4 regions of the Pectobacterium actinidiae genome follow, and region 2 is predicted to be linked to each of the others. Evidence: predicted binding sites of a transcription regulator. Region 2 holds the regulator's gene; each other region holds the start of a gene.
What was found. Region 2 encodes ArgR, which controls arginine synthesis, uptake and breakdown. Its sites were predicted from a motif close to ANTGAATAAAAATACANT; they were not measured.
Positions count from the first base shown of each region.

Region 1: a site for ArgR is predicted at 1,579-1,596, ahead of argC (N-acetyl-gamma-glutamyl-phosphate reductase). Genes of this name have one in related genera too.
Region 3: a site for ArgR is predicted at 1,649-1,666, ahead of argF (ornithine carbamoyltransferase). Genes of this name have one in related genera too.
Region 4: a site for ArgR is predicted at 1,833-1,850, ahead of argA (amino-acid N-acetyltransferase). Genes of this name have one in related genera too.

Region 1 is NZ_JRMH01000002.1:782,653-785,796, reverse strand. Features, by position in the region: gene argB (acetylglutamate kinase) at 1-398, opposite strand, end outside; gene argC (N-acetyl-gamma-glutamyl-phosphate reductase) at 436-1,440, opposite strand; gene argE (acetylornithine deacetylase) at 1,643-2,794, shown strand; gene KKH3_RS20985 (GntR family transcriptional regulator) at 2,849-3,144, shown strand, end outside.
Region 2 is NZ_JRMH01000001.1:432,207-435,350, reverse strand. Features, by position in the region: gene KKH3_RS01825 (helix-turn-helix domain-containing protein) at 1-99, shown strand, start outside; gene mdh (malate dehydrogenase) at 169-1,107, opposite strand; gene argR (transcriptional regulator ArgR) at 1,577-2,047, shown strand; gene tsaD (tRNA (adenosine(37)-N6)-threonylcarbamoyltransferase complex transferase subunit TsaD) at 2,146-3,144, opposite strand, start outside.
Region 3 is NZ_JRMH01000001.1:159,891-163,034, reverse strand. Features, by position in the region: gene KKH3_RS00755 (YjgN family protein) at 1-76, opposite strand, end outside; gene KKH3_RS00750 (GNAT family N-acetyltransferase) at 499-1,002, shown strand; gene rraB (ribonuclease E inhibitor RraB) at 1,112-1,537, opposite strand; gene argF (ornithine carbamoyltransferase) at 1,843-2,850, shown strand; gene KKH3_RS00735 (helix-turn-helix transcriptional regulator) at 2,990-3,144, opposite strand, start outside.
Region 4 is NZ_JRMH01000001.1:862,345-865,488, reverse strand. Features, by position in the region: tRNA gene KKH3_RS03615 (tRNA-Met) at 1-32, shown strand, start outside; gene amiC (N-acetylmuramoyl-L-alanine amidase AmiC) at 186-1,430, opposite strand; gene argA (amino-acid N-acetyltransferase) at 1,865-3,144, shown strand, end outside.

The DNA.
Region 1 (3,144 bases), on a different contig from region 2:
TTCAGCAGCGCAGGCGATCCCGCTTCTGCTTTACCCACAAAGCCCAAAGACTCATCTAACTGCGTGACCGTCGTACTGCCGCCATCGCCCAGACACAAGCCGACCGCATTGATGTCATGCTTCTTCGCCCATGACAGCAGCGTCTTGTTAGCGGATCCCGCCAACGCACCGGTGATGATGTCAATCTGATCGGCAGGCGTGACGCGCAGGCCGTTTTTCTTCACGACGGGCAGCGCCAGTTTCTTCATCAGATCATCCACCAGACAGCCGCCACCGTGCACAATCACTAGCGGACGCTGATGTTCCTGGCGGTAAGCCACCAGCGCGGTGAACAGACGTTCCAGCGCTTCTTCGCTATCCAGTAAAACGCCACCTAATTTGATAATTAACGGATTCATTATGCTTCACGCCTCGAAATGTCGGAACCAGTAGTCATTAAATTAACGATTGGGTTTCAGGGAAACCAAAACGAATGTTCATGCATTGTACAGCCTGTGCTGCCGCGCCTTTCAGCAGGTTATCCTCGGTGGCCACCACGATCAGGTGCTCGCCGTCGACGGAGAAACCGATATCGCAGAACGGCAGGCCGACAACGGATTTCAGCGCCGGAACGCCCTTATCGTACAGGCGAACCAGCGGCTTATCGTGGTATGCCGTGTGATAGGCCTCAGCGACATCCTGCTGGGTGACGCCCGGTTGCAGGCGACAGGTGATGGTTTCCAGAATACCGCGAGCAAAGTTGCCCAAATGTGGCGTAAAGATCACTGGCGTACCGAGGTGCGTTGAAATTTCAGGTTCATGGCGGTGGTTGAAAATGCCATAGGGTTGCAGGCTGACTTCACAGAAGCTGCTGGTCAGCGACGCTTTACGCCCCGCCCCGCTCACGCCGCTCACGGCATTAATCACTGGCCACTGTGCCGGATTCAGCAGTTGTGCATCCAGCAGCGGCTTCAGCGCCAACTGCGCAGCCGTTGGATAGCAGCCCGGCACGGCAATCAGCTGTGCCTGTTTTACGCTTTCTGCGCGCCATTCGGCCAGCCCGTAAACCGCTTTTGCCAGCCAGTCAGGGTGCTGGTGCTCAAAACCATAATAGCGACGATAAAATTCAGCGTCCTGTACGCGGAACGCGCCGGACAAATCAAAAACAGTACAGCCTGCCGCCAGAAAAACAGGAGCCAGATCGTGGCTGACTTTGTGGTCGGTCGCCAGAAAAACGACATCTACACCTTTCGCCGCTTCTTCCGCATCGGTCAGCGGTTTTACCGGGATATCGATGATGCCTTTGAGCTGCGGATGTAAATCAGAAATCAATTTTCCTGCATCGACACTTTGCGCAGAAACCATCAAAGCGGTTATGTTCATCTGTGGGTGACGGTTCAGGTAGAGCGCAAGCTCAGCGCCGGTATAACCACTTGCACCAACAATCAGCGTATTCAGCATGGGATCCGTATACCTTCTTACTTATCTATGGAACAGGTAACAGGGCTCACCAGCGTCGGTACGCTGTTCACCCGCGAAACTCAGTGAAAGTGACGAATCGCCATCGCCGTACCTTTGGGTTTCCTTTCGCCGAGCATTATTGTATTTTTATTCAAAATAAATGCATGAATATTGATACTATCCTAACCAGAGGCTGTCAACAGTGAAGATGAATTTACCCCCTTTTATTGAGCTATATCGGGCATTGATCGCCACACCGTCCATCAGTGCCACCGACAGCGCGCTCGATCAAAGTAATCATACCTTAATCAACCTGCTGGCAGGCTGGTTCGGCGATCTTGGCTTCCATGTGGAAGTCCAACCGGTTCCCGGCACCCTCAATAAATTTAATATGCTGGCGCGGATTGGTGAAGGAAAAGGTGGCTTATTGTTGGCAGGCCACACCGACACCGTCCCGTTCGATGACGGCCGCTGGACGCGCGACCCGTTCACGCTGACCGAACACGACAACAAGCTGTACGGCTTGGGTACGGCGGATATGAAAGGCTTCTTTGCCTTTATTCTGGATGCGTTACGCGACATCGATCCGACCAAGCTGACGAAACCGCTCTATGTGCTGGCAACGGCGGATGAAGAGACGACGATGGCGGGCGCCAAGTATTTCTCCGAATCGACGCAGATTCACCCGGATTGCGCCATTATTGGTGAACCGACTTCACTGCAACCGGTGCGTGCCCACAAGGGTCATATGTCCAACGCGATCCGCATTCAGGGGCAGTCTGGCCACTCCAGCGATCCGTCGCGCGGCGTGAACGCGATCGAGCTGATGCACGAAGCCATTTCTCACCTGCTGGTACTGCGTAACACACTACAGGAACGCTACCACAACCCGATTTTCCACATTCCTCACCCGACCATGAACCTCGGCCACATTCACGGCGGCGATGCCGCTAACCGTATTTGCGGCTGCTGTGAACTGCATATGGATATCCGTCCGCTGCCGGGCATTACGCTTAACGATCTGGACGGGCTACTGTCTGAAGCGCTCGAGCCTGTTAGTCAACGCTGGCCCGGTCGGTTAACCATCAGCGAGCTGCACCCGCCGATTCCTGGCTATGAGTGCCCATCCGATCACCGTCTGGTGTCAGTCGTGGAGAATCTGCTGGGAACGAAAACGGAAATCGTGAATTATTGTACCGAAGCACCGTTTATTCAGACGCTGTGCCCGACGCTGGTTCTGGGGCCGGGATCGATAGAACAGGCGCACCAGCCGGATGAATATATCGATACCAAATTTATCAAACCGACGCGGGAACTGATTTCTCAGGTTATTCACCATTTCTGCCACCACTGATCCGACGAAAGCGGCCTTGTCAGCCATGCTGGCAGGGTCATTTTGAGACAGATAATGAAAAAGAAAGATTTCATCGCACAGGATTTACTGAGCAAAATCTATCAGCACACCGATCCGCTGCCGGAAAAGCTGCCGCCAGAACGCCAGTTGGCGGAAGAATACGGGGTGTCGCGCTTCACTATTCGTCAGGCATTGGAAAAACTCGCCAGCATCGGCGCAATCCATATGGTGCAAGGCTCCGGTAACTTCATCAATCAGGGCGTACGCAGCAACCCGCTGGTGTATAACTCAATTACCGAAAAGAAATTTAATCAGATCTCATTCCGCTTGCTTAGCCTGCGTAAACGCCT
Region 2 (3,144 bases):
GCGCTGAATATTCATCCTTCAGAGATTTGGCCCAGCCGGTATTACAATCCAGAAACCAATGAGCTTATCGACAGAAAAAAACTCATCCGTCCTGATTAAAAAAGAAAAGCCGGAGATCGACATCTCCGGCTTTTCATTCAACGTCACGTATCACAAGAATCTCAATGATTAATTCTTGATGAACGTCTCGCCTAACTCAATATCCTGCTTCAACGTATCCAGCATGCTGTTAAGCGCGTTTTGCTCAAAAGCGCTTAATGTGCCGATCTCTTTACGCTCGGCGACGCCGTCTTTGCCTAACAGAATCGGCTGAGCGAAGAAGCGAGCATGTTTGCCATCACTTTCAACGTATGCACATTCCACCACACCGCTTTCGCCTTGCAGCGCACGAACCAGAGACAGGCCAAAGCGTGCCGCAGCCTGACCCATAGACAGCGTTGCCGATCCGCCACCAGCTTTGGCTTCAACAACCTCAGTACCGGCATTCTGGATACGCTTGGTCAGATCGGCCACTTCCTGCTCGCTGAAGCTGATACCAGGAACCTGAGACAGCAGCGGCAGAATCGTCACGCCAGAGTGTCCGCCGATAACCGGCACATTAATATCCTGCGGCTGTTTGCCTTTCAGCTCAGCAACAAACATGTTGGAACGGATGATATCCAGCGTTGTTACGCCAAACAGTTTGTTTTTGTCGTACACGCCGGCTTTTTTCAGCACTTCGGCTGCAATGGCAACGGTTGTGTTCACTGGGTTGGTAATGATACCGATACAGGCTTTCGGGCAAGTCACCGCAATTTGCTCAACCAGATTACGCACAATGCCAGCATTGACGTTGAACAGATCGGAACGATCCATACCAGGTTTACGTGCCACCCCCGCAGAGATCAGCACGATATCAGCACCAACAAGCGCCGGTTTAGCATCTTCACCGCTATAGCCTTTGATCTTCACTGCTGTAGGAATATGGCTCAGATCGACGGCAACGCCCGGTGTGACCGGAGCAATATCGTAAAGGGATAGTTCTGAACCTGAAGGAAGCTGGGTTTTGAGGAGGAGTGCGAGTGCCTGACCGATACCACCTGCTGCTCCGAGAACTGCAACTTTCATCCTAAACTCCTTATTATCATAAAATAAAAAAGTGCCGTGAATTCATTTGGTTATCAACAGAATATAAAAATGGGGATAAGAGTAACCTACTTATCTTTCTACAAATGACATGAGAGACAAAAAATACGCTATGTCTCTAATAATAAATCAAAAACAACCATTCGTTTGAAAGGTAAGTAAAGTTAATAAGCTATTGAGCTATAACGCGGTGTTCATTCACGTGTGATTAACCTATGGGCTACATTACACCGATCAACGGCGTCCAAACAACATCATTCTGATAACATTTGATTTACTTTTATGTGACGCAGGACGCATTTTTCGGACTACTTGAGAGTCGATTTTTTTGGAAAACAGCGACTAACGCATATCTGGTGAAATGGATTGGAATTATACGCGATTTAATTGCATAAAAATTCACACAACTGCATAATGGGAAGATTAACCATAACAATTAATCCGGTGCAGAATGCGAAATCCGACAAAACAAGAAGACCTCGTTAAAGCGTTCAAAGCGCTGTTAAAGGAAGAGAAGTTCAGCTCTCAAAGTGAAATTGTTCAGGCACTGCAAGACGAAGGATTTGAAAACATCAATCAATCCAAAGTGTCACGCATGCTAACGAAGTTTGGTGCCGTACGCACGCGCAATGCAAAAATGGAGATGGTGTATTGTCTCCCAGCCGAGCTTGGCGTCCCGACTACGTCCAGTCCGCTGAAGAACCTTGTGCTAGACGTGGACTACAACGACGCGGTTATCGTGATTCATACCAGCCCTGGCGCCGCGCAGCTCATTGCACGCCTGCTGGACTCACTTGGGAAATCAGAAGGTATTCTCGGCACCATCGCGGGTGATGACACCATCTTTACCACCCCGGCAAGAGGCTTCAGCGTCAAACAACTTTACGAAGCTATTCTGGTGCTATTCGAACAAGAGCTGTAATTCGCTCGTCTGCTGCCGTTTTTTGTTACTCGTTGTTTACTCGATTTTCTTCGCTACGTGTGAACGAGCTACACGTAGCGACTATTGCTTTTGAAGTCTCACACAGCAGGCAATTCAGCCAACGGCCAACGTGGCCGAACGGATACGCCCAGCGTCTGGCTCGCACCATGAACCAAACGTACACTGCCCGCATAGGCAATCATCGCGCCATTATCTGTGCAGAATTCGGGGCGTGCATAAAACACTTCACCACCGCGTTTAACCATCACTTCACCTAAGCGCTGGCGCAACGTTCGGTTTGCACTCACCCCACCAGCCATGACCAGTCGCTTAAAGCCAGTCTCATCCAACGCACGACGACATTTTATCGCCAGCGTATCCACAACGGCATCTTCAAACGCACGAGCGATATCGGCACGCGTTTGATCGTCATCACCGTTGCTACGAATCGTATTAGCAGCAAACGTTTTTAGCCCAGAGAAACTGAAATCCAGCCCCGGGCGATCGGTCATCGGGCGCGGAAACGTAAAGCGCTGGGAATCCCCCGCCTGCGCCATTTTCGACAACATTGGACCACCTGGATAATCTAATCCCAGTAATTTCGCCGTTTTATCAAATGCTTCACCCGCCGCGTCATCAATGGACTCGCCCAGCAAACGATACTCGCCAATGCCCGTCACGCTGATGAGCTGCGTATGACCACCAGAAACCAGCAGCGCCACAAAAGGAAATGCTGGCGGATTATCTTCCAGCATCGGTGCCAGCAAGTGCCCTTCCATATGATGAACAGGAATCGCTGGTACTCCCCATGCAAATGCCAACGACCTGCCGACAGTCGCCCCCACCAATAGCGCGCCAACCAAACCAGGGCCAGCGGTGTAAGCCACGCCATCGATATCGTCAGCCTGTAACCCAGCTTCGCGCAACGCCGCCTGAATCAACGGAACCGTTTTACGCACGTGATCGCGTGAGGCGAGTTCAGGCACGACACCGCCGTAATCAGCATGTAATTTGACCTGGCTGTATAACTGATTGGCGAGCAAACCGGTCTCTGTGTCATAAATGGCCACGCCGGTTTCATCACAGGATGTTTCGAT
Region 3 (3,144 bases), 270 kb from region 2:
TTGCAAAATATTCCCCAGCCTTACCATGAAACTTCACACGATGCTGTGTGTTATTTTCTGAAGTATTGATAGTCATAAACCTTTCATCCTAAAAGAAATAAGCCTAATAAACGCGTGATCAAATACGTTGTTGGCATACAAAAAGCGGCTTATTTAAGCATGTCTTGTTAACGACAACAATAAAAGTTAACAGTAATTAAACAACCGCATAGTCTTATAAACATTAAGGAATAGTGCACATAACTATTTATATCCTGAGATATTGCAGGAAATTTTACTTATATCTTAGATAATCCTAGATCCAGAGTGTCATGTTATGGCTTTAGCAGTAGAAAATGCTGGCGCGTTAGTATGGATATGGCATCAAAACCGCCAGAGATAGTACTCGAAGAACAGCAGGAAGAACGGGTATAGGCGTTGCATCAATGTGGCCTGAAATGGTATTACAATCGACCAGGATCATTCCCCTCGTAAACCGTAAGAACAAGAGTACGTATTATGACAACCGCGACCTCCGCCAATCTTCAGGTACGCCCCATCACTGCGCGAGACGATGCCGCTATCGCTCAGGTCATCCGTCAGGTATCTGCTGAATTTGGTTTGACGGCCGATAAAGGCTACACCGTTTCCGATCCTAATCTGGACGCGTTGTTTGCCCTATATAGCCAGCCGCAAAGCGCCTACTGGGTGGTTGAATACGAAGGCCGCGTGGTTGGCGGCGGCGGCATTGCCCCGCTGGTCGCAGGCGAAGAAGATGTATGCGAATTACAGAAAATGTATTTCCTACCCGTCGTGCGGGGCAAAGGGCTGGCACGTCAGTTGGCGGTTCAGGCGCTTGATTTTGCTCGTCAACACGGCTTTCGCCGCTGCTATCTGGAAACAACCGGTCACCTGACCAGCGCAATCCGGTTGTATGAGTCACTGGGCTTCGAATCGATTCCCCATTCAATGGGCAACACGGGTCACACCGACTGTGAAGTGACGATGTTGAAGGTACTGTAATAAGCTTAAGGTACAGTAATCACGTGCTGTCATCGCGAATAAAAAACGCCGCGGGTGTCCCTGCGGCGTTTTCAGTGAGGCATGTTCTTTCGAGTTAATGACTCAATAATTAGTGGCGCTTGCCGTCATCGTCTTCATCATAAAAATCTTCATCATCCCCGTCTTCTTCGCCTTCACCATCGGGATCTTCGAAGTAGGTGCCCCACCCGTCGTAATTCACGCCGTGGCGTTCTGCCAGCGCCAGCAGCTGTTCTACCTGTGCGTCGATCAGTTCCGCCTTTAGCGCAACTTCACTGATGGCATCGCAGCACATCAGCAACACGCCATCTTCCACTTCCAGTTCTTCCGCATCGGTCACTTCATAGCCCAATTTGAAGGCTTCTACAGCGACTTTTTCCAACACTTCAAACTTCTCAGCAGAGAAATGGTGTTCAATGGTATAGAGCGCGTCAGGATCGCTGCCATCATCCAGCAGTTCTTCAATGATCAGGCGTGTTTCTTCCCGTTGCTCTTCCAGTAATTCGCGGTTTGCCATGCCTCAGTCCTCATTAAACGACGTAATATTGCTTATTGTCCCACAGCCCTGCGGCTTGCTCCACCACAAAGTTTGATATCACCACTTGAATTTGAATATTTACACATATAAAGTGAATTTTAATTCAATAGATAGTTTTTAATCCAATAGATATACCCTAGATAATTCGAGTTGCAGGCAGGCGGCAATCGCGCGAATCCTCAGGAGCTTACTCAAGTAAGTGACTGGGGTGAGTAAGAGAAGCCAACGCACATGCAGCTTGAAGTATGACGGGGATAGTGTTGAGCCACATGGAGAGGTACATCATGCAACCGTTCTACAAGCGTCATTTTTTAAGGTTAATGGATTTTACACCCGCAGAAATTGCCAATCTTTTAGCCCTGTCAACGAAACTGAAGGCCGATAAAAAAAACGGGACAGAAGCCCGCCGCCTGCAAGGTAAAAACATCGCACTCATCTTCGAAAAAGATTCGACTCGTACTCGCTGCTCTTTCGAAGTTGCTGCATACGATCAAGGCGCACAAGTGACTTATCTCGCCCCGAGCGGCAGCCAAATCGGTCATAAAGAATCCATCAAAGATACCGCTCGCGTATTGGGAAGAATGTACAACGGCATTCAATACCGCGGCTATGGCCAGCAAATTGTCGAAACGCTGGCACAATACGCGGGCGTGCCAGTCTGGAACGGGCTGACAAACGAATTCCACCCCACACAGCTGCTGGCGGATCTGCTGACGATGCAGGAGCATTTGCCGAATAAACCGCTGTCAGAGATGACCCTCGTCTATGCAGGTGATGCCCGCAACAACATGGGTAACACCATGCTGGAAGCAGCCGCACTAACCGGGCTGGATTTACGCCTTGTTGCGCCAAAAGCCTGCTGGCCGGATGCCGGTCTGGTGGCTGAGTGTCAGGCAGCAGCAGAGCAAACTGGTGGCAGCATCACGCTGACGGAAGATATCGCTGTGGGCGTCGCGGGCGCAGATTTCATTTATACCGACGTTTGGGTTTCCATGGGGGAACCGAAAGAGACCTGGAAAGAGCGAATCGCGCTGCTGAAACCGTATCAGGTGAACATGGCGATGATCGCCGCAACGGGGAATCCACAGGTGAAATTCCTGCATTGCTTGCCCGCGTTCCACGACGATCAGACGACGATGGGCCAACAAATGGCGGAGCAGTATGGTCTGCACGGTGGAATGGAAGTGACGGATGAGGTTTTTGAATCCGCGCACAGCATCGTGTTCGATCAGGCGGAAAACCGCATGCATACCATCAAAGCGGTGATGGTCGCCACGCTGGTACAGGATTAAGGTTTAACCTGCCTTTGATGTGTTTAAAACGGTAGTGGTCAACTCATACTGGCCACTACATTAGGCAAAGAGCGGGCGCTTGAGCTCGCCTTAGCCCCCTTCCCGTCGTTTTAACATGAGCGGCCAAAGCCACAGTCCCTCAGGTAATCGACACATGCCCTTTCATCAGAAAAAAGGGAGGAATGTAGTTATCCCATCCTTTTTGGTTGCAGTGTTGGATCAGGGTGGCGCTGTTTGCCACACCGGTTTTATCACAGCAACGCGTTATCCTATTACGCAGCGTTGAAGAACTTA
Region 4 (3,144 bases), 430 kb from region 2:
GGTCGTCGGTTCAAATCCGGCTCCCGCAACCAACTAAAACTATATCTGATAGCGAAAAAGCACCTTAACGGGTGCTTTTTTGTTTTTCTGCGCCACCTATTTTCTATGCAGTTCCTACGCGCACTCCAGACTTATTGATTCCCTCTGAACCGCGCCAGTAAGACGCGGTTATCGTGCAACATCAACTATCGCTCAGCCTGACTGGCAAAGTAGGCCTTAATTCCAGCAAAAATGGATTCCGCAATTTGCTGCTGGAAATGGCTGGTGCGCAGCTTACGCTCTTCTTCCAGATTGCTGATAAATGCCGTCTCAACCAGAACAGACGGAATATCCGGCGCTTTCAGTACCGCAAATCCGGCCTGATCGACACTGTTTTTATGCAGACGATTCACCCTACCCAGCCGGGTCAGGATCTCTTTACCAAACTTCAGGCTGTCGCTAATCGTCGCGGTCTGCACCAGATCGAACATGGTGTGATCCAGATAGCGATCGCCGCTCATGCTCACGCCACCAATCAAATCCGATTCATTCTGGGTCTCCGCCAGAAATCTGGCAGCGGTACTGGTTGCCCCTTTCTTCGACAGTGCAAAAACCGAGGATCCTCTTGCCGATCGATTGGTAAACGCATCCGCATGAATCGAAATGAACAGATCGGCACGCTGCTTGCGCGCTTTCGCTACCCGCACGCGCAGCGGAATGAACACATCTTCATTACGCGTCATATACGCTTTCATGTTGGATTCATTATCGATCAGCTTGCGCAGGCGACGAGCGATTTGCAGCACGATGTCTTTCTCGCGCGTTTTATTCTTGCCAATCGCACCGGGATCTTCACCGCCGTGGCCGGGATCGAGCATAATAATCAGCGGACGATCCCGCCCTGCTTTCCCAGCTTTCGGTGCTTCTGCCGGTAACGTACGTTCCAGATCGCCTTTGTTGTAATCCTCCAGCAGCGCCAGCAGCGGATCGTCTTCGTTGTCGTAGCGCCCTGCGGCAGGATACAAATCCAGTACCAGCCGGTGCTTGAATTCGGCCACTGGCCCCAGCGTAAAGACTTTGGTCGTCGCCTGTTGCTTGAGCTCCAACACCAAACGCACCGTGGTTTTATCAAACTGTCCGATACGCGCTTCTTTAATCAGCGGATCGTTATCTGACGTAAACTGGCTGGCTATCTCCTTCAATACGCTGTTCAGATGAACATTTTCGATATCCACCACGATGCGTTCAGGATTACTCAGACTAAACTGTTTATATTTCAGCGGGTGATTGGATTCCAGCGTAACGCGGGTATAGGCAGAAGACGGCCAGACGCGCACCGCAACGACCTGCGTCGTCGCCGCTATCCCTACACCACTTACGCTTAACAGCCAGGTTGCTGCTGCGGTTTGTAATAGACGCCGTCGAGTCAAATGATGATTCGAATGAGACATGACACTCCGATCTGATTGCTGTGCACTATCCTGCATTGGTGTGTTGCGAATGCACTAATAGGCAATTAAAAAGTGAATAAAGATGAAAATTGTCAAAAACTTTAACGAATCTGTCCCACGCTGTCATGCAAAAATCCTATTCATACCCGTCATACTTCAAGCCGCATGTACGTTGGCAATACTCGGCTCCTCTCTGAGCCTCGCCCTGAAGGGCCGCCGTAAACGGCGTTCAAATGGCTTAGCCAATTTGTCCTTGCTCACCCCAGTCACTTACTTATGTAAACTCCTGGGGATTCGCGCGGTTGCCGCCTTCACGCAACTCGAATTATTTAGGGCATGGTAGCAAGATGAAACAGAATCCTGACTTTTCTGGTTAATACTTCCTCTTGCCTTTTACGCCATAAAGAATAAAAATACATAAATTACGAATAAAAATGCAAAGAGGGCTCGCAGTGAAGGAACGGAGTACAGAACTGGTTCAGGGCTTCCGCCATTCAGTTCCCTATATCAATGCCCACCGTGGCAAAACGTTTGTCATCATGTTGGGTGGCGAAGCCATTGAACATGCCAACTTCTCTAGCATCGTAAATGATATCGGGCTGCTGCACAGTCTGGGGATCAAGCTGGTGGTCGTTTATGGCGCTCGTCCTCAGATCGATGCCAACCTGACAACACATCACTACGAGCCTCACTACCATAAAAACACCCGTATCACCGACAGCGCCACGCTGGAGCTAGTCAAGCAGGCGGCGGGAATGCTACAGCTGGACATCACCGCTCGGCTGTCGATGAGCCTGAACAACACGCCGCTGCAAGGTGCCCACATTAATGTCGTCAGCGGTAACTTTATTATCGCGCAGCCGCTTGGCGTTGATGACGGTGTGGACTACTGCCACAGCGGCCGTATCCGCCGTATTGATGAAGAAGCCGTTCACCGCCAGCTGAATAGCGGTGCGATTGTGCTGCTCGGTCCGGTTGCAGTTTCAGTCACCGGTGAAAGTTTCAATTTAACCTCGGAAGAAGTCGCGACCCAGCTCGCGATTAAGCTGAAAGCAGAGAAGATGATCGGTTTCTGCTCCTCACAGGGCGTGACCAATGAAGATGGCAACATCATTTCCGAGCTGTTCCCTGACGATGCACAGCAGCGTATTGATGCTCTGGAACAGTCTGGTGATTACCATTCGGGTACCGTCCGATTCCTGCGCGGTGCGGTCAAGGCCTGCCGTAGTGGCGTGCGCCGTAGCCACCTGATCAGCTATCAGGACGACGGCGCGCTGTTGCAAGAACTGTTCTCACGCGACGGAATCGGTACGCAGATCGTGATGGAAAGCGCCGAGCAGGTTCGCCGTGCGACCATCAATGACATTGGTGGTATTCTGGAGCTGATTCGCCCGCTGGAAGAACAAGGCATTCTGGTCAGACGCTCGCGCGAGCAGTTGGAAATGGAGATCGACAAATTCACTGTTGTGGTACGCGATAACCTGACTATCGCCTGCGCTGCGCTTTATCCGTTCCCGGAAGAGAGCATTGGCGAAATGGCCTGCGTCGCGGTTCACCCGGATTACCGCAGCTCATCACGCGGCGATATGCTGTTACTACGCGTTGCTGCTCAGGCTCGTCAGCAGGGTTTGCAAAAGCTGTTTGTACTGACGACGCACAGCATCCACTGGTTCCAGGAGCGCGGCTTTTTACCCGCCGAAGTGGAAATGCTGCC